Regions from separate parts of the Nocardia sp. NPDC004604 genome, predicted to be linked through region 2. Evidence: riboswitches for the same ligand, from Rfam matches in the RefSeq annotation. Region 2 holds a riboswitch; the other holds the start of a gene.

Region 1 (7,980 bases), on a different contig from region 2:
ACAACCTAATTGATCACGCACCGCCGGTAGGTATCACGCACAACCCACACACTGTGCGCGATAACCAGTGGATATGCGGCAGCGCCCTGGGGCGGGGGTCAGGCGATGTTGAAGGGTTCGGCGGCGCTGCGTAGGGAGCCGAGTTGGGCGACTACGGCGTAGGCGCCGGGGGGGACTTGGACACGGTCACCGGCGCAGTTGGGTTGGGAGGTGGAGCCGGACCAGGTGACCATGAAGGCGGCCTGTTCGCCGCGGTTCAGGGTGCGGACGTCGGGGGCGCCGTCCGGGTAGCAGTCGGTGCTCGACCAGAGACGGCGCTGGCCGTCAAGGGTGGTCACCGAGACCTGCTGCAGGCCGGAGCCGACATCGCGGGAGCAGGCCGAGGACGAGATATTGGTGATCACGATGCCGAATACCGGGGTCTCCCCGGTCTTGTAGGTCGGCTGTTCGACGGTCACCTTCACCGCGAGCGACTGGTCCGGGCAGGCGCCAGCGGCGACCGGACTGCTGGCCGGAGCGGCGGCGGTGGTGGTGCCGGAGGGCTTCGCACCGGATTCGCCGGTGGTCGGCGGGGGCGTCGAGGACGCACCCGCTGGCTTACTCGTCGCCGAGGACGTGCTCGTCGCGGCCGCCTTTGTCGTGCCGGGCGAATCGCCGCCGCGCGTGACCGTCAAGACCAACCAGATGACCAGTGCGAGCGCTACGACCAGGATGCCGATGGCGAACGCGCGGCGTCGCCAATAGATCTCCGGAGGCAGCGGTCCATTCGGTTCCAGCACGAAGTCAACGGTAAGGGCACGATCCGGTACAGCGACTCAGGACCCCGGCGTGTCGGATCGGAAAACCCGAGCGCGGCAGGTAAATTCCGCTCGCACGCTGGACCGCTTCGATCGGCCGCGTCAGGCCATCTCGCCGATATTGCCGATGACCCGCTGCAACTTCACCTGACCCTCGGCCAGTTTGTATGTGACACAGGCGATTGCGCACTCACCAGTGGCCACCCGCTGCGAAATGATCATCGACCGCTGCATGAGCAGACGGCTGGTCTCCACCACATGCCTGGCCTCAATCTCGTCGACGGTGGACAGCCCCTCCCGGCGCCCGATCAGAATCGACGGCGTGACCCGCTCGACCAAGCTGCGGATGAATCCGCCGGGCACCTCGCCACCGTCCAGCGCGTCGATGGTGGCCTTCACCGCGCCGCAGCTGTCGTGGCCGAGCACCACGATGAGCGGCACATTCAGCACCTGCACCCCGTACTCGATCGAACCGAGCACCGAGCTGTCCACCACATGCCCCGCGGTGCGCACGACGAACATATCGCCGAGGCCCTGATCGAAGATCAGCTCAGCGGCGACGCGGGAGTCACCGCAGCCGAACAGGATGGCTTGCGGGTGCTGGCCACTGACGAGCTTGGCCCGGTCGGCCGCGCCCTGGCTAGGATGCAGCAGCGTGCCGTTCACGAAGCGCTCATTACCCTCACGAAGGGATTTCCAGGCACTGATCGGGTTGGAATCCGGCATACCGACCATTGTGCACATCGCAGCGGTTACCAGCGAGTTCGGTGCGTTACAGATCGGCAAATATCGACTGTCCGCAGGACAATAGGAACGGTGAGGGCAGTGCTGAAGGGCAGCGCAGCGCACGGGCGTGCAGGCGGGAAACCCAAGATCACGGCGGTAGCCAACCGGGTGGATGCCGACTCGTTGCTGGATTGGTACCGAGCGACCGCGCGGGATCTGCCGTGGCGGCGTGCGGATGTCACCGCCTGGCAGATTCTGATGAGCGAGATCATGTTGCAGCAGACGCCGGTGGTGCGGGTCGAGCCGATCTGGCGGGAGTGGGTGGCGCGCTGGCCGGTGCCCTCCGCGATGGCGGCCTCGTCGCAGGCCGAGGTGCTGCGCGCCTGGGGCAAGCTCGGCTATCCGCGCCGGGCGCTGCGGCTGCACGAATGCGCCAAGGTGCTCGCCGAGGTACACGGCGACGAGGTGCCGACCGATGTCGAGGTGCTACTGGGTCTGCCCGGCATCGGCGCGTATACGGCGCGGGCGGTGGCCTGCTTCGCCTATGGGCAGCGAGTTCCGGTGGTGGACACCAATGTTCGGCGAGTGGTCGCGCGCGCAGTGCACGGGCGGGCGGAGGCGGGTAATCCGTCCGCGCGCGATCTGCCCGAAACCGAGGCATTGCTGCCGCGCCGAATCGACCATGCCGCAGTGTTTTCCGCCGCGCTGATGGAACTGGGCGCCACGGTGTGCACGGCCCGCACGCCCGACTGCGCGCGTTGTCCGCTGCCGGAATGCGCGTGGGTTGCCGCGGGCAGGCCGGTATCCGAGGTGGTTCGCAAGACGCAGAAATACGAGGGCACCGATCGCCAGGCGCGCGGCCGCCTGCTCGACGTACTACGCGACGCGACCGGCCCCGTCGAGCGAATTCGCCTGGACCTGGCCTGGACTCGCGATCCGGGCCAACGCGACCGCGCCCTGGACTCACTGCTCGTGGACGGCCTGATCGAGCAGACGCCCGACGGTCTGTTCGCCCTGGCGGGGGAAGGCGACCCCACTCGCGCCTGACCTCGTCGGCCAGCCAACACCCCTTTCGACCACCGCGATCACCGCGACCATCGCGCCGAAGTCGCTCGGCATCTTCGCCGCGGAACGGGGCCGAATCTGCACGTCTTCCAGTGCGCGGGAGTGACTAGGGGTCGAGGACTCTGCGGAGGAACTGCTCGACTTCGGCGCGGTAGCGCTCGGGTTGATCGTCGTGGACCAGATGGCCGGAGTTCGGAACGCGAACGTAGACCGCGTCGGAGTGGACCGCGGCCATCTCCCCCATCTGGCCCTCCGGGGTGATGGTGAATTCGCCTTCGATCAGCAGGACCGGGGCTTTGACCGCGCGCCACTGGGCCCAGAAGTCGCGAGTGCCCCATTCCTCGGAGATATCGCGGAAGGTCGAGACCGAGCCGTGCAGGCGGTAGCCGTCCGGGCCGTGGTCGAAGGATTTGAGGAAGTAGCGTCCGGCAACCGGACCGAAATAGTCCAGGACCGCGCGCTCATCCGGAAACGGCTGCGGCCAGGCTTCGATCATGGCCGCCCAGTTCTCGGCGGTGCGGCCGCGGAAATCAGGGGCGATGTCCTCGACGACGAGTGCACGCACCCGCTCCGGATACTGCGCGGCGAACACCCAGCCGTGCAGCCCGCCCATCGAATGCCCGATCACCACCATCGGTTCGGAAATCTCGGCGGTCGCCGAAGCGAGGTCGTCGATGAAGGCCTCGGTGTTCAATTCGGCGGGCGCGGGACGGCCGTGTCCCGCGGCGTCGAAGGTGTAGACGTGGCCGTATGCCCGCAGCCAGTCCAGCTGATCGCGCCAGGTGCGGGCGCTGCCCATCAGTCCGTGCAGCAGCAGGATCGGCACCCCTGCTCCGCCTTCGTCGTGCAACACTGTGTCATTTTGCAGCGCCTTTGGCACTGCGTGTGCACGGCCCCCTAATGGTCAGCATCGCGTAGCGATTCGATGAGGGGTGGTGGTCGGGTGACGGGTGGGCCTCGCGTCCGACCGGTCGAGACCTTTGGTGCGTGCGCTTCGACGACTGGGCCGCGAGACGAGCCGCGAACAGGGTCACTTGTAAGACTCACTACATCGGAGTCACCTGAAGGCGGGCAGTTCGGCGCTGCATGTACACCTGCCCAGCAGCCAAGCCGCGTGCCTGCGCCGCACGCGCATCGACGACTCGGCCGAGTTCAATGGCCGCTCCTTCCCGGATGCGAGGCGGCGCGAACGGGGTCGCTCGTAAGACTCGCTTCCCTAGTGGCAGAGTCGCGCGTCGACGCGCCAGCGCATGCGCTGCGGGGTGGCCGAATGGGGCAGACGTATGGTCGAAGCCATGGCTGTTGTGAAGATCAATGCGATCGAGGTTCCAGAGGGCGCCGGCCCCGAGTTGGAGAAGCGGTTCGCCCATCGCGCGCACGCGGTCGAGGGCTCGCCCGGATTCCTCGGCTTCCAGTTGCTGCGGCCGGTGGCCGGGGAGAACCGGTACTTCGTTGTGACCCAGTGGGATTCGGAGGAGTCGTTCGCGGCATGGCGCGACGGACCCGCGCGGGAGGCGCATGCGGGCGAGCGGCAGAAGCCGGTTTCGACGGGCGCATCGCTGCTCGAGTTCGAGGTCGTGCTGGACGTCGCGGGCAAGTCCGCATCCTGAAATCCGCTGGCCAGCACCGGCGCGCGACGCGCCCCACCGCGTGGTGGGCAAGGCGCGGTTGTGTTGACGGCGGATGCGGCCGGATGCGACAGTTTGAATGACAAACGCGAGGGTGACGCGGTAATTCGGTGAGATTCCGAAGCGGTCGCGCCACTGTGTTCTTGCACCGAGTCCTTGGTGCCGGAAAGCCAGACACCGGCACCTTCGCATCACCAACTCACGGGACGCGCATCCCTAGGAGGACTCGAATGGCTATCGCGCATTCACCGAGTCGGGCCACCGATTCGCTCGGCACGCTGCTCATCGCAGTGGGCGTCGTTCTACTCGCACTGCTCACCCTGTACCTGGTCGGCTTCGACCAGGGTGTCATCTCGCGCAGCGGGATGTACCTGCACGAGCTGATGCACGATGGACGTCACCTGCTCGGTGTGCCGTGCCATTGATCGGTTCGCTCAAGACCCTGCTGCTCCGTGGCCTGCTGGCCGGTCTTATCGCCGGTCTGCTGGCCGCGACAGTGGGCTATTTCGTCGGCGAGCCCAAAATCGAGGCCGCCATTGCCATCGAAGAGGCCGCTACCGCCAAGGAGAAGGCCGCCGACCACGCTCAGGAACCGGCCGGGCATACCCACGGTGACGAGGAGGAGCCGCTGGTCAGCCGGTCCGGACAGCAGGCGGGGCAATTCTTGGCGCTCGGACTTGCCGGGCTCGCACTCGGGGCCATATTCGGATCGGTCGCGTATTTCGCACGCAGGTACTCCACACTGTCGGGGCCGAAGCTCGCGCTCGGGCTGGCACTGGCCGGTTGGGCCGCGATCGTGGCGGTGCCGTTCTTCAAGTACCCGGCCAATCCACCCGCCGTCGGCGATCCGGACACCATCAACCAGCGGACCCTGCTGTGGTTGGCGGCGGTGCTGCTCGGTCTGGCCGCGGTCGGCATCGGGGTGTACGTCTACAAACTGCTTGCCGCGCAACTCGATACGCTCCGGCTGATCGCGGGGGTCGGTGCGTTCGTCCTGATCGTCGTGCTGGGCTACATTCTGCTGCCGGGCATCAATGAGGTGACCGACGACTTCCCGGCCGCGCTGCTGTGGCAGTTCCGTGCGGCGTCGCTCGGCGAGACGGCCACGCTGTGGGCCTGCCTCGGCCTCGGTTTCGCGGCACTCACCGAATTCGCCACGCGCGGTAGCACTCCGGTACGAGAGCCGGTCACTACCGCAGGCTGATCCGGAATTCGGATTGCCAAGGGCAGTGTCGGTGTCATGACCGGCACTGCCTTTTCCATACGGCCACGCACCCACCCACCGCGCTCGGTTTCCGTCGCATTCATCGGGCTCGTCATCGCATTGCTGTGCGGTGTCGGCGAGGCCATAACCTACACCGCCGTGCAATTGGACCGGACGAATTCCGATATCGGCTCTCTCACAACAGGTCTGGCCGTTCGTGGCGTCATATATCTAGTGGTGCTCGGGGTCGCCGTCCACATGGCGCGCGGCGCCCGCTGGGCCAGGATCGTGCTCACCTTCGGCATCGGCGTGATCGGCATGGCCTCGCTGATCATCGAGCCGCTGGCGGCCACGTTATCCGCCAGGGAAATCGGCGACCTGTTCGATAACCTCACCGCTGCCGCGGTGATCACCGGAATCTTCCGTACCGCGCACATCCTGGCCGTCCTGGTGGCCATCCCCGCAATGTACCGGCCGAGTGCCCGTCGATACTTCCGCTCCTGAGCCGTGTGCGTGGTCAGTGCCAGCCGGGACGGACCAGGCCGGATTCGTAGGCCATGACCACCAATTGGGTGCGGTCTCGGGCGTCCAGCTTCATCAGAATGCGGCTGACATGGGTGCGGGCGGTGGCGGGGCTCATGAACAGGCGTTCGCCGATTTCGGCATTGGTAAGGCCCTCGGCGACCAGGGTCATGACCTCGCGTTCGCGGTCGGTGAGTTCGGTGAAGGCGGCCGGTGGCGGCTGTTTGGCATGGGCGGAGAATTCGGCGATGAGGCGGCGGGTGACGCCGGGTGAGAGCAGGGCGTCACCGGCGGCCACCACTCGGATGGCGCGGACCAGGTCGGCGGGTTCGGTGTGCTTGACCAGGAAACCGGTCGCACCGGCGCGCATTGCCTCGAAGACGTACTCGTCGAGTTCGAAGGTGGTCAGTACTACGACCTTCACCCCGGCGAGCTTCGGATCCTCGGCGATCATGCGGGTGGCGGCGAGGCCGTCCAGAACCGGCATTCGGATATCCATCAGGACCACATCCGGGATCAGACTGCGACTCATCCGGACGGCCTGTTCACCGTTATCGGCCTCGCCGACCACCTCGATACCGTCCTGCGCCTCGAGCAGCGCGACGAATCCGCCGCGCACCAGAGCCTGATCGTCGGCGACCACTACCCGAATCCCACCCGCCTCCTTGTTCATTGCGCCTCCTCCGGAGCCCCCACCCGGGACGGTAGCCGGGCCACCACCCGGAACCCGCCGCTCGGCCGCGGACCCGCGATGAGCTGGCCGCCGAGGGCATGTGCGCGCTCGCGCATGCCGAGAATGCCATTGCCCCCGCTCGTTCCGGACTTCGATTGTGGCGTGCTGGCGCGGGCATTGTCGATGGTGATCTCGACCGAATCGGCGGCATAGCGCACGGTCACCGCGGCCGGAGCGCCCGGCGCGTGCCGGACCACATTGGTCAGCGATTCCTGAATGATGCGCGCCGCCGCCACATCGACGACGCTCGGCAATTTGTGGGCGGTGCCGATAATGCGGGTGTCGACGGTGAGACCGGCGGCGCGGGCGCGCTGCAGCAGTGCGTCCAGATCCTCGATGCTCGGTGCGGGGCTGCGCGGGGCGGGCGGCCGCGCTTCGGCGGCACCGTTGATGTGGACAGTCGAATTGTCTTGGGCCCGTTCGGAATCACGGTGTCCGATCGCGGATTCGGACGCGCGTTCGGCGCCGGATTCGCGCACGTCCTGCGCGTCCGGCGGCGAGCTGCCGTTGCGGATCGAATGCAAGAGCGTATGCACCTCGGCCAGTGCGTCCTTACTCGCCGTCTTGATCGCTGCCAGCGCCGATCGGGCCTGCTGCGGCTTCTTGTCGAACAGCTCGAGTGCCACCGAGGACTGCACATTGATCAGCGAAAGACTGTGTGCCAGTACGTCGTGCAGCTCACGCGCGATGGCAAGGCGCTCCTCGCTGGCCCGCCGTTCGCGCTGCGCCTCCGCATCGCGGCGCGCCGCCTCGGCGCGCTGCCTGCGCGCCACCAGCACCGCCTGGCGCTGACGAATCCCCTCCGCGATCGCGACGAGCACACCGAGCCAGGCGATCATCCCGAATGCCAGCCACGGATTCGCGGGATGTCCGACGATCGCGGGCAGCGGCCAGACCAGTGCGAGATAGCCGATCGGGGCGAGCGGATATGTCCACCAGCGTGATCCGACGATCGCGGCGGAGATGAACGCGATCACCAGCGAAACGAAGATCGGACCATAGCCGTAGCCGCGCAATAGGTACACCACGCAGGACGCGATCGTCACGAGCAGCACCGGCAGCGGATACGAACGCCGCAGCAGCAATGCGACCGGCCCGACGAGCAACAACACATAGCCGAGTGCGTCGATCGTGTGCACTCCGGTCTGACGCAGGTTGGCATTGCGGCCCCCACCGAGCTGGATCACCGCGACGACGAGCGCGAGGACCCAGTCCTGCACGACCGGACCACGTTTCGATTCCCCTGGCGCTGTCACACTTGCAGCCTATTAGCCCGACCCCGCTGAGACGTCCATCGCGCTACGT
Region 2 (7,980 bases):
AGAAGCCGGTCCGCCGCGGCGTATTTCGCCTCGACCTCTTCGAAACGGTCACCGAGGCCCAGTGCGATGGCCTGCTGCCGCAGATTCGACAGCTGACCACCGGGGATTTCGTGGGTGTACACCCGGCCGGTCGGCGCGGGCAGCCCGGATTCGAAGGGCGCGTACACCTTTCGCAGCGCCTCCCAGTACGGCTCCAGATCGCAGACGTTCTGCAGGTTCAGGCCGGTGTCGAATTCACTGTGCGCCGCCGCCGCGACGATCGCGGAAAGTGCGGGCTGTGAGGTGGTTCCGGCCATCGCGGCGCTCGCACCGTCGACCGCGTCGGCGCCGGCATGCCAGGCGGCCAGATAGGTCGCGAGCTGACCGCCGGGGGTGTCGTGGGTGTGCACGTGGACCGGCAGATCGAAATTACTGCGCAGCGCGGTAACGAGTGTCGCCGCCGCGGGTGCCCGCAGCAGACCCGCCATATCCTTGATGGCGAGCACATGCGCGCCAGCATCGACAATCTGCTCGGCCAGCTTCAGGTAGTAATCGAGGGTGTAGAGCGTCTCGTCCGGGTTGCTCAGATCGCCGGTGTAGCTCATCGCGACTTCCGCAATGGCCGTGCCGGTTTCGCGCACCGCATCGATGGCCGGACGCATCTGGTCGACATTGTTGAGCGCATCGAAGATGCGGAAGATGTCGATGCCGGTTGCGGTCGCCTCCGAGACGAACGCACGCGTCACCTGCTCGGGGTAGGGCGTGTAGCCGACGGTATTGCGGCCGCGCAGCAACATCTGCAGACAGATGTTCGGAATCGCCTCACGCAACGCCGCCAGCCGCTCCCACGGATCCTCGTACAGGAAGCGCAGCGCCACATCGTAAGTCGCGCCACCCCACGCCTCGATGGAGAGCAGTTCCGGTGTCAGGCGTGCGACATGTCCGGCCACACCGAGCAGACCATTGGTACGTACCCGCGTGGCCAACAGCGACTGGTGTGCGTCGCGGAAGGTGGTATCAGTGACCCCGACGGCCTTCTGCGCACGCAGCGCCTGCGCGAAACCCTCGGGGCCGAGCCGAAGCAGCCGTTGCCGGGAACCGTCCGGCGGCGGCACGCTCAGATCGATGGCGGGCAGTTTGTCGTGTGGGTAGACGGTGGTCGGGCGCTCACCATGCGGCTTGTTCACGGTGATATCGGCCAGGTAGTTCAGGATCTTGGTGCCGCGGTCGGCCGAGCCGCGCAGGGTCAGCAGCTGCGGGCGCTCATCGATGAACGAAGTGGTAACCCGGCCCGCCTTGAAGTCCGGATCGTCGAGCACCGCGAGCAGGAACGGAATATTCGTGGTGACGCCGCGGATACGGAACTCCGCGAGCGCACGGCTGGCCCTGGCCACCGCCGCGGGCAGATCGCGACCGCGGCAGGTGAGCTTGACCAGCATCGAGTCGAAGTAGGCACCGATCTCCGCGCCCAGATTCGCACCGCCGTCGAGGCGGATGCCCGCACCGCCGGGGGTGCGGTAGGCGGTGATGCGGCCGGTATCGGGGCGGAAGCCATTGGCCGGATCCTCGGTGGTGATCCGGCACTGCAGGGCAGCACCGCGAATGGTGACCTTCTCCTGGCTCAGGCCGAGCTGTTCCAGGGTCTCCCCCGCCGCGATGCGCAGCTGGGACTGCACCAGGTCGACATCGGTGATCTCCTCGGTCACCGTGTGCTCGACCTGGATGCGCGGATTCATCTCGATGAAGACGTGGTTGCCGCGCTCGTCGAGCAGGAATTCGACGGTGCCGGCACAGCTGTAGCCGATCTGGCGGGCGAAGGCGACCGCGTCATTGCAGATGCGCTCGCGCAGTGCCGGATCGAGGTTGGGTGCCGGGGCGAGCTCGATCACCTTCTGGTGGCGACGCTGCACCGAACAGTCGCGCTCGAACAGGTGCATGACATTGCCGTGCTGGTCGGCCAGGATCTGCACCTCGATATGGCGCGGATTCACCACGGCCTGTTCCAGGAAGACCGTCGGATCGCCGAATGCCGATTCCGCCTCACGGGAGGCGGCCTCGATCGATTCGCGCAGCTGTGCCGGATCGGCAACCCGCCGCATACCGCGGCCGCCGCCGCCCGCGACGGCCTTGACGAAGATCGGGTACTCCAGCTCCTGAGCGGCCGCGAGCAGCTCGTCGACATCGGCCGACGGCGCGCTCGAACGCAGTACCGGCAGTCCGGCCGCCTTGGCCGCCTCGATCGCGCGGGCCTTGTTACCCGCGAGTTCGAGTACCGCGGCAGACGGACCGATGAAGGTAATACCCTCGCGCGCACAGGCCGCCGCGAGGTCCGGGTTCTCCGACAGGAAGCCGTAGCCGGGGTAGACGGCGTCGGCTCCGGCGGACTTGGCCGCCGCAATGATCGCCTCGATGGACAGATACGCCCGGACGGGGTGGCCCTGTTCGCCGATCTGGTAGGACTCGGCTGCCTTCAACCGGTGGACCGAATTGCGATCCTCGTACGGGAATACCGCGACGGTTCCGATGCCGAGTTCGTAGGCCGCGCGGAAGGCACGGATCGCGATCTCGCCACGGTTGGCAACCAAGACTTTCGAGAACATTGACCTAAGGTACCCGGCCCGGAATGCAGCCTTGACAGGGAAGTCCCTTCGCAGGAATCTTCACAACCATTCCTAGCAGACTTGCGAAGTTGTGTTCATCCAGTCGTCACATACTGTGTTGAATTTGCCGCGCCTGCAGCGCGGCGTGTTCGCGGCCCCGAAAGTCGGGATCGCGTAGTGATTCGGTGGGGGGTGGCGGTCGGGCGAAGGGTGGGCCTGCGCAGCGAACATCATGATCACAGGTATGCCGTCAAAACCCGGTTGCGCGCCCGCCTATGCTTGGTGTTGCAGCTGGTTCGCCGTGCGCAGACGAGATGGAGCCCCGACGTCGCGTCAACGGAGTCGAGTTCGCCCACCGGAATACCGGTGTGCGGATGAGAGGGAACCCGGTGAGAATCCGGGACTGTCCCGCAGCGGTATGCAGGAACGACCGCCGTCATCAGCACTGGGTAGGCCGTAGCGATTGCTTGCAGATCGCTCGAAACGGTCAGCCCGGGAAGCGACGGCCAGTAGGTGAGCCCCGTACGGGGTCGGCCAGAAGGCCCGTGCCCGCAAGTCCGAAGACCTGCCAGCCGTGTCGGATACGCCGTATCCGGCGGCCACCGCCTCGTGGATTGGGCGCGCGGACCACCAGTGCGACCTGTCGGGCTCCATGGTTGGTTTTTCCAGTCGTTGGATTTTCCGGCACGTCACTTGGTCTCCGTGAGCTCGTAGGGCGATGGTCTTCGATCTCAGCACTGGAGAAATTCGTGACTGTTTCGCATAACCCGTTCACCGCAACGGTTCTCGGTCTCCCGCGGGTGGGGCCGCACCGTGAGCTCAAGCGTGCCACCGAGTCGTACTGGGCCGGACACATCGACGCCGAGCAACTACACGCGATCGCACGCAACCTGCGGCGCAATCAGCTGACCGAATTGCATTCGGCCGGACTCGATGCCATTCCGGTCGGCACCTTCTCCTATTACGACCAGGTGCTCGATACCGCCGTGCTGCTCGGAGCGCTGCCGCCCCGGGTGGCCGGAATCGCCGATCCGCTGGATCGCTATTTCGCCGCGGCGCGCGGCACCGATACGGTCGAGCCCCTGGAAATGACCAAGTGGTTCGATACCAACTACCACTATCTGGTGCCGGAGATCGGCCCGGAGACCGCGTTCTCACTGCAACCGTCGAAGGTGCTGGATGAACTGCAGGAGGCGCTTGCCCTCGGGGTGCCCGCGCGGCCGGTAGTGGTCGGTCCGATCACCTTCCTGAAACTGGCGAAGGCGACGGGCGGTGCAGCGCTCGATCGCCTCGACGAGTTGGTACCGCTCTACCGTGAGCTGTTGCGGCTGCTGGCCGTGGCAGGCGCGGAGTGGGTGCAATTCGACGAGCCGGTGGTGGTCACCGATCTGACCGCCCACGAGATCGACCTGGTCCGGCGCACCTATGCCGAGCTATCGGCCGCGACGGATCGTCCGGCGCTGCTGGTGGCGACCTACTTCGGCAGTCCCGGCCCGGCGCTGGCCGCCCTGGCCGAGACCGAAATCGAAGGCATCGCAGTGGACTTCACCACTGCCGCCGATCTCTCCGCAGTGGCTGGGGTACCGGCGCTCGCGAACAAGCTGCTGGTCGCGGGTGTGGTCGACGGCCGAAATGTCTGGCGGGCCGATCTGGATCGGGCGCTGACGACACTCGGCGCGCTGCTGGGTTGTGCGAAATCCGTTGCGGTGTCGAGTTCCTGCTCGCTGCTGCACGTGCCCTACACGCTGGCGCCCGAAACCGGCCTCGACGAACGGTTGCGCTCGTGGCTGGCATTCGGTGCGGAGAAGGTCGCCGAGGTGCGCTTGCTCGCGACCGCACTGAGCGCGGGGCCCGATGCGATCACCGCCGAACTGGTCGCCGCCCGTTCGGCACTTGCTACCCGGCGTACCGATCCCAGGCTGGACAATCCGCAGGTCCGGGCGCGGTTGGCGGCGCTCGGTCCGGATGCCACCCGGCGGTCCCCCGCGCCGCAGCGACGGGTGCTGCAGGCCGAACGGCTGCGGCTGCCGTCATTGCCGACCACGACGATCGGTTCGTATCCGCAGACCTCGGCGATCCGGCTCGCACGGGCGGCACTGCGCAAGGGCGAGATCGATGCGGCCGAGTACGTGCGTCGGATGCGCTCGGAAATCGCCGATGTCATTGCGCTGCAGGAGAAATTGGGACTCGACGTGCTGGTGCACGGCGAGCCGGAACGCAATGACATGGTGCAGTACTTCGCCGAACAGCTCGACGGATTCGCCGCCACCGAAGCGGGCTGGGTGCAGTCCTACGGCACCCGCTGCGTGCGGCCGCCGATCCTGTTCGGCGATGTGGCCCGACCCGCGCCGATGACCGTCGACTGGATCGGCTACGCGCAATCGCTTACCGATAAGCCGGTCAAGGGCATGCTCACCGGCCCGGTGACGATTTTGGCCTGGTCGTTCGTGCGCGACGATCAGCCATTGGCGGATTCGGCACGCCAGGTGGCATTGGCAATAAGGGACGAGACGATCGATCTGCAGGGCGCGGGCATTCGGATCATCCAGGTCGACGAGCCCGCACTGCGGGAGCTGTTGCCGCTGCGCGCGGCCGACCAGGGCGCGTATCTGGAGTGGTCGGTCGGGGCGTTCCGGCTGGCGACCTCAGGGGTATCGGATGCCACCCAGATCCACACCCACCTGTGCTATTCGGAATTCGGTGAGGTCATCGATGCGATCGCCGGACTCGATGCCGATGTCACCTCGATCGAGGCGGCGCGTTCACATATGGAAGTACTCGACGACCTCAACGCACGCGGCTTCGATCTCGGCGTCGGACCCGGTGTGTACGACATTCACTCGCCCCGGGTGCCGAGTGTGGAGGAGATCACCGCTGCACTGCGCTCGGCATTGAAAGCCGTTCCCGCCGAACGACTCTGGGTCAATCCCGACTGCGGGCTGAAGACCCGCGGGCCGGTCGAGGTCGAGGCTTCCCTGCGCAATCTGGTCGCGGCCGCGGCCGCGGTGCGCTGATCATCTCGGCATGACCGAATAGCGCCCGCCCTCCCCGCGGACGGGGAGGGCGGGCGTATCGGCACCGGATGCGTGGTCGAGGGGACCACCCGCGCCATCAATGAAATACACTACGTATCAAGGTGATTCGGTCCCAGGAAACGGTCGCAACCGGCGGCGGGGCGGGTACCTGTCACAAACCTCACCGTTGCGCACAATCGGACGCATCCGCGACCGAGCACCCAATCCCCGTCGCCAACCCGCAGGACATCCCGAGCAACGATCCATACGTAACCCCTCCTCATACGTCGCCATCAGATATCACCCCCGATGCCCTATTCGACGCGCGCCCGACCGATTCGGTTCCCGAATCCCAAAGATCTTTCCGGGCGGACATCGGGCGGGAACCGCTACTCGGCGGCGTCGGTGCCGAAGGCTCGGTTTATGGCAGCCATATCGAAGTAGTCGCGCCAGGCGGTGATGGCACCGTCGGCGACTTCGAAGACACCCATTACCGGCAGCGGGGTATCTTTGCCGAGGCCGCGCAGGGTGTCGGTGCGTTCGTTCATCACGATATTGCCGCTGGCGACCTGGTGGTGGATATCGAAGTCGATGGATTCGAAGCTCGTGAGGAATCCGGCGATGAACTCGCGGATGGCGGCACGGCCGTGGATCGGCTCCATCGGAATGTTGTGGTAAACGGCGTCTTCGGCGAAGAAGGCGCTGATCCGGTCCGGGTCGGGATCGGCCCAGCTGCGGCACATGGCGGTGACGATATCGTCGGGACTCGACATTCGGTTCGCTCGCTTCCTTGCGCCCATGCGATGGGCACATCGGTCGATTCGATCTCACCGATTACACCAAACAGTCGCTTGGTCGAGGAGGGCTTCGCCGCGATCATCCGTCGAGTCAGTGCGCCGCCGCCCCCGAGACCAGCAGTTCGCGCTGCGGCACCCCGACGTATTCGGACAGCGGACGGATGAGGGCATTGGCGGCGGACTGCTCGATGATGTGGGCGGTCCACCCGGTAATGCGACTCATCACGAAGATGGGTGTGAACATCTCGATGTCGAAGCCCATCAGGTAGTAGGCGGGACCGGCTGGAAAGTCGAGATTGGGCTCGATGCCGGTGGCCTCGGCCATGGCCTGCTCCAATGCGGTATACATGCGCAGCCAGCGCTGACCGCCGGTCACCTCGGCAACTCGCGCAAGAGCATCGCGCATTGTCGGCACCCGCGAGTCGCCGTTCTTATAGACGCGATGCCCGAACCCCATCACCTTCTGTTTGCCGGACAGCTTCGCGCGCAACCACTCCGCAGCGCGTTCGGGCTCACCGATCTCCAGCATCATGTGCATGACGGCCTCATTGGCGCCACCGTGTAGCGGACCCTTGAGCGCGCCGATCGCCGCGGTGATCGCGCTGTACATATCCGAGCGAGTCGAGGTGACCACCCGCGCGGCGAATGTGGATGCGTTGAAACTGTGTTCCGCGTATAGGATCAGTGAAATCTCGAAGGCGCGCACGATGCGCGGATCCGGAACCTCTCCGAAGCACATATTCAGAAAGTTCTCCGCGAAGCCCAGTTGTGCGTGCGGCGCAACAGGATCCAGCCCATGGCGGCGGCGCATATCGGCCGCGATCACCGTGGGCAGCGCCGCGGTCAGTCGCAGCGACTTCGCCAAGAGCGCCCGATCATCCTGCGCGGCATCGAGATCCGGATCCTGGGCGCCCAGGTAGCTGACCACCGTCCGGACCACATCCATCGGATGACAGTTGTCCGGCAGCTTCTCGATCAGCGACAGGATCGACCGATCGACGCGTCGCTGTGCGCGTTCACGCTGGCACAGTAGTTGGAGTTGGGCGGCATCGGGCAGTTCGCCGTACCACAGCAGATACGCGACCTCCTCGAAACCGCAGTACCGCGCCAGATCCTGCACCGCATAGCCGCGGTAGGTCAGCGAATTGGTCTCGGGCACCACCTTGGAGATGCTGGTGGTATCGACCACCACCCCGGCCAAACCCTTCTTGATATCGGTCATGGTCACTCGCTCACGGTGAAATTGAAGATTCCGGAATCGAAGTCGTTGTACTGCTGGTAATCCAGCAATTCGTAGAGCCGCGCCCGGTGCTGCATCTGCGGCATCAATCCGGATTGCGTTCCGGTGTCGGCGATTTCACGCAGACCCCGCTCGACCGCATACATCGCCAAGCGCAATGTGGTTACCGGATAGATAACGGCGTTATAGCCGAGATCGGCCAGCGTGCCCGCGGACAGCAGCTCCGACTTGCCGAACTCGGTCATATTCGCGAGCAACGGAATATCCACCGCCGTACGAAACTTCGCGAATTCGGCGGCGTCGGTCAGCGCCTCGGTGAAGATCAGATCCGCACCGGCGTCGGCATATGC

Evidence for each region. A riboswitch is a leader RNA that binds a small molecule or an ion and turns the genes downstream of it on or off. The one in region 2 is predicted to bind cobalamin.
Region 1: it holds a riboswitch for cobalamin, as region 2 does, so the genes downstream of both, ABZW16_RS32680 (CbtB-domain containing protein) here and metE (5-methyltetrahydropteroyltriglutamate--homocysteine S-methyltransferase) in region 2, are expected to answer to the same signal.

What each region holds. Positions count from the first base shown of each region.
Region 1 covers NZ_JBEXLC010000120.1:8,315-16,294, forward strand. Annotated here, with positions in the region: gene ABZW16_RS32655 (hypothetical protein) at 99-779, opposite strand; gene ABZW16_RS32660 (carbonic anhydrase) at 900-1,523, opposite strand; gene ABZW16_RS32665 (A/G-specific adenine glycosylase) at 1,671-2,570, shown strand; gene ABZW16_RS32670 (alpha/beta hydrolase) at 2,695-3,441, opposite strand; gene mhuD (mycobilin-forming heme oxygenase MhuD) at 3,884-4,198, shown strand; cobalamin riboswitch at 4,255-4,417, shown strand; gene ABZW16_RS32680 (CbtB-domain containing protein) at 4,447-4,641, shown strand; gene ABZW16_RS32685 (CbtA family protein) at 4,632-5,420, shown strand; gene ABZW16_RS32690 (hypothetical protein) at 5,457-5,924, shown strand; gene ABZW16_RS32695 (response regulator transcription factor) at 5,938-6,615, opposite strand; gene ABZW16_RS32700 (histidine kinase) at 6,612-7,931, opposite strand.
Region 2 covers NZ_JBEXLC010000054.1:8,315-16,294, forward strand. Annotated here, with positions in the region: gene ABZW16_RS20485 (pyruvate carboxylase) at 1-2,579, opposite strand, end outside; cobalamin riboswitch at 2,911-3,167, shown strand; gene metE (5-methyltetrahydropteroyltriglutamate--homocysteine S-methyltransferase) at 3,329-5,593, shown strand; gene ABZW16_RS20495 (limonene-1,2-epoxide hydrolase family protein) at 5,983-6,366, opposite strand; gene ABZW16_RS20500 (bifunctional 2-methylcitrate synthase/citrate synthase) at 6,482-7,612, opposite strand; gene prpB (methylisocitrate lyase) at 7,615-7,980, opposite strand, start outside.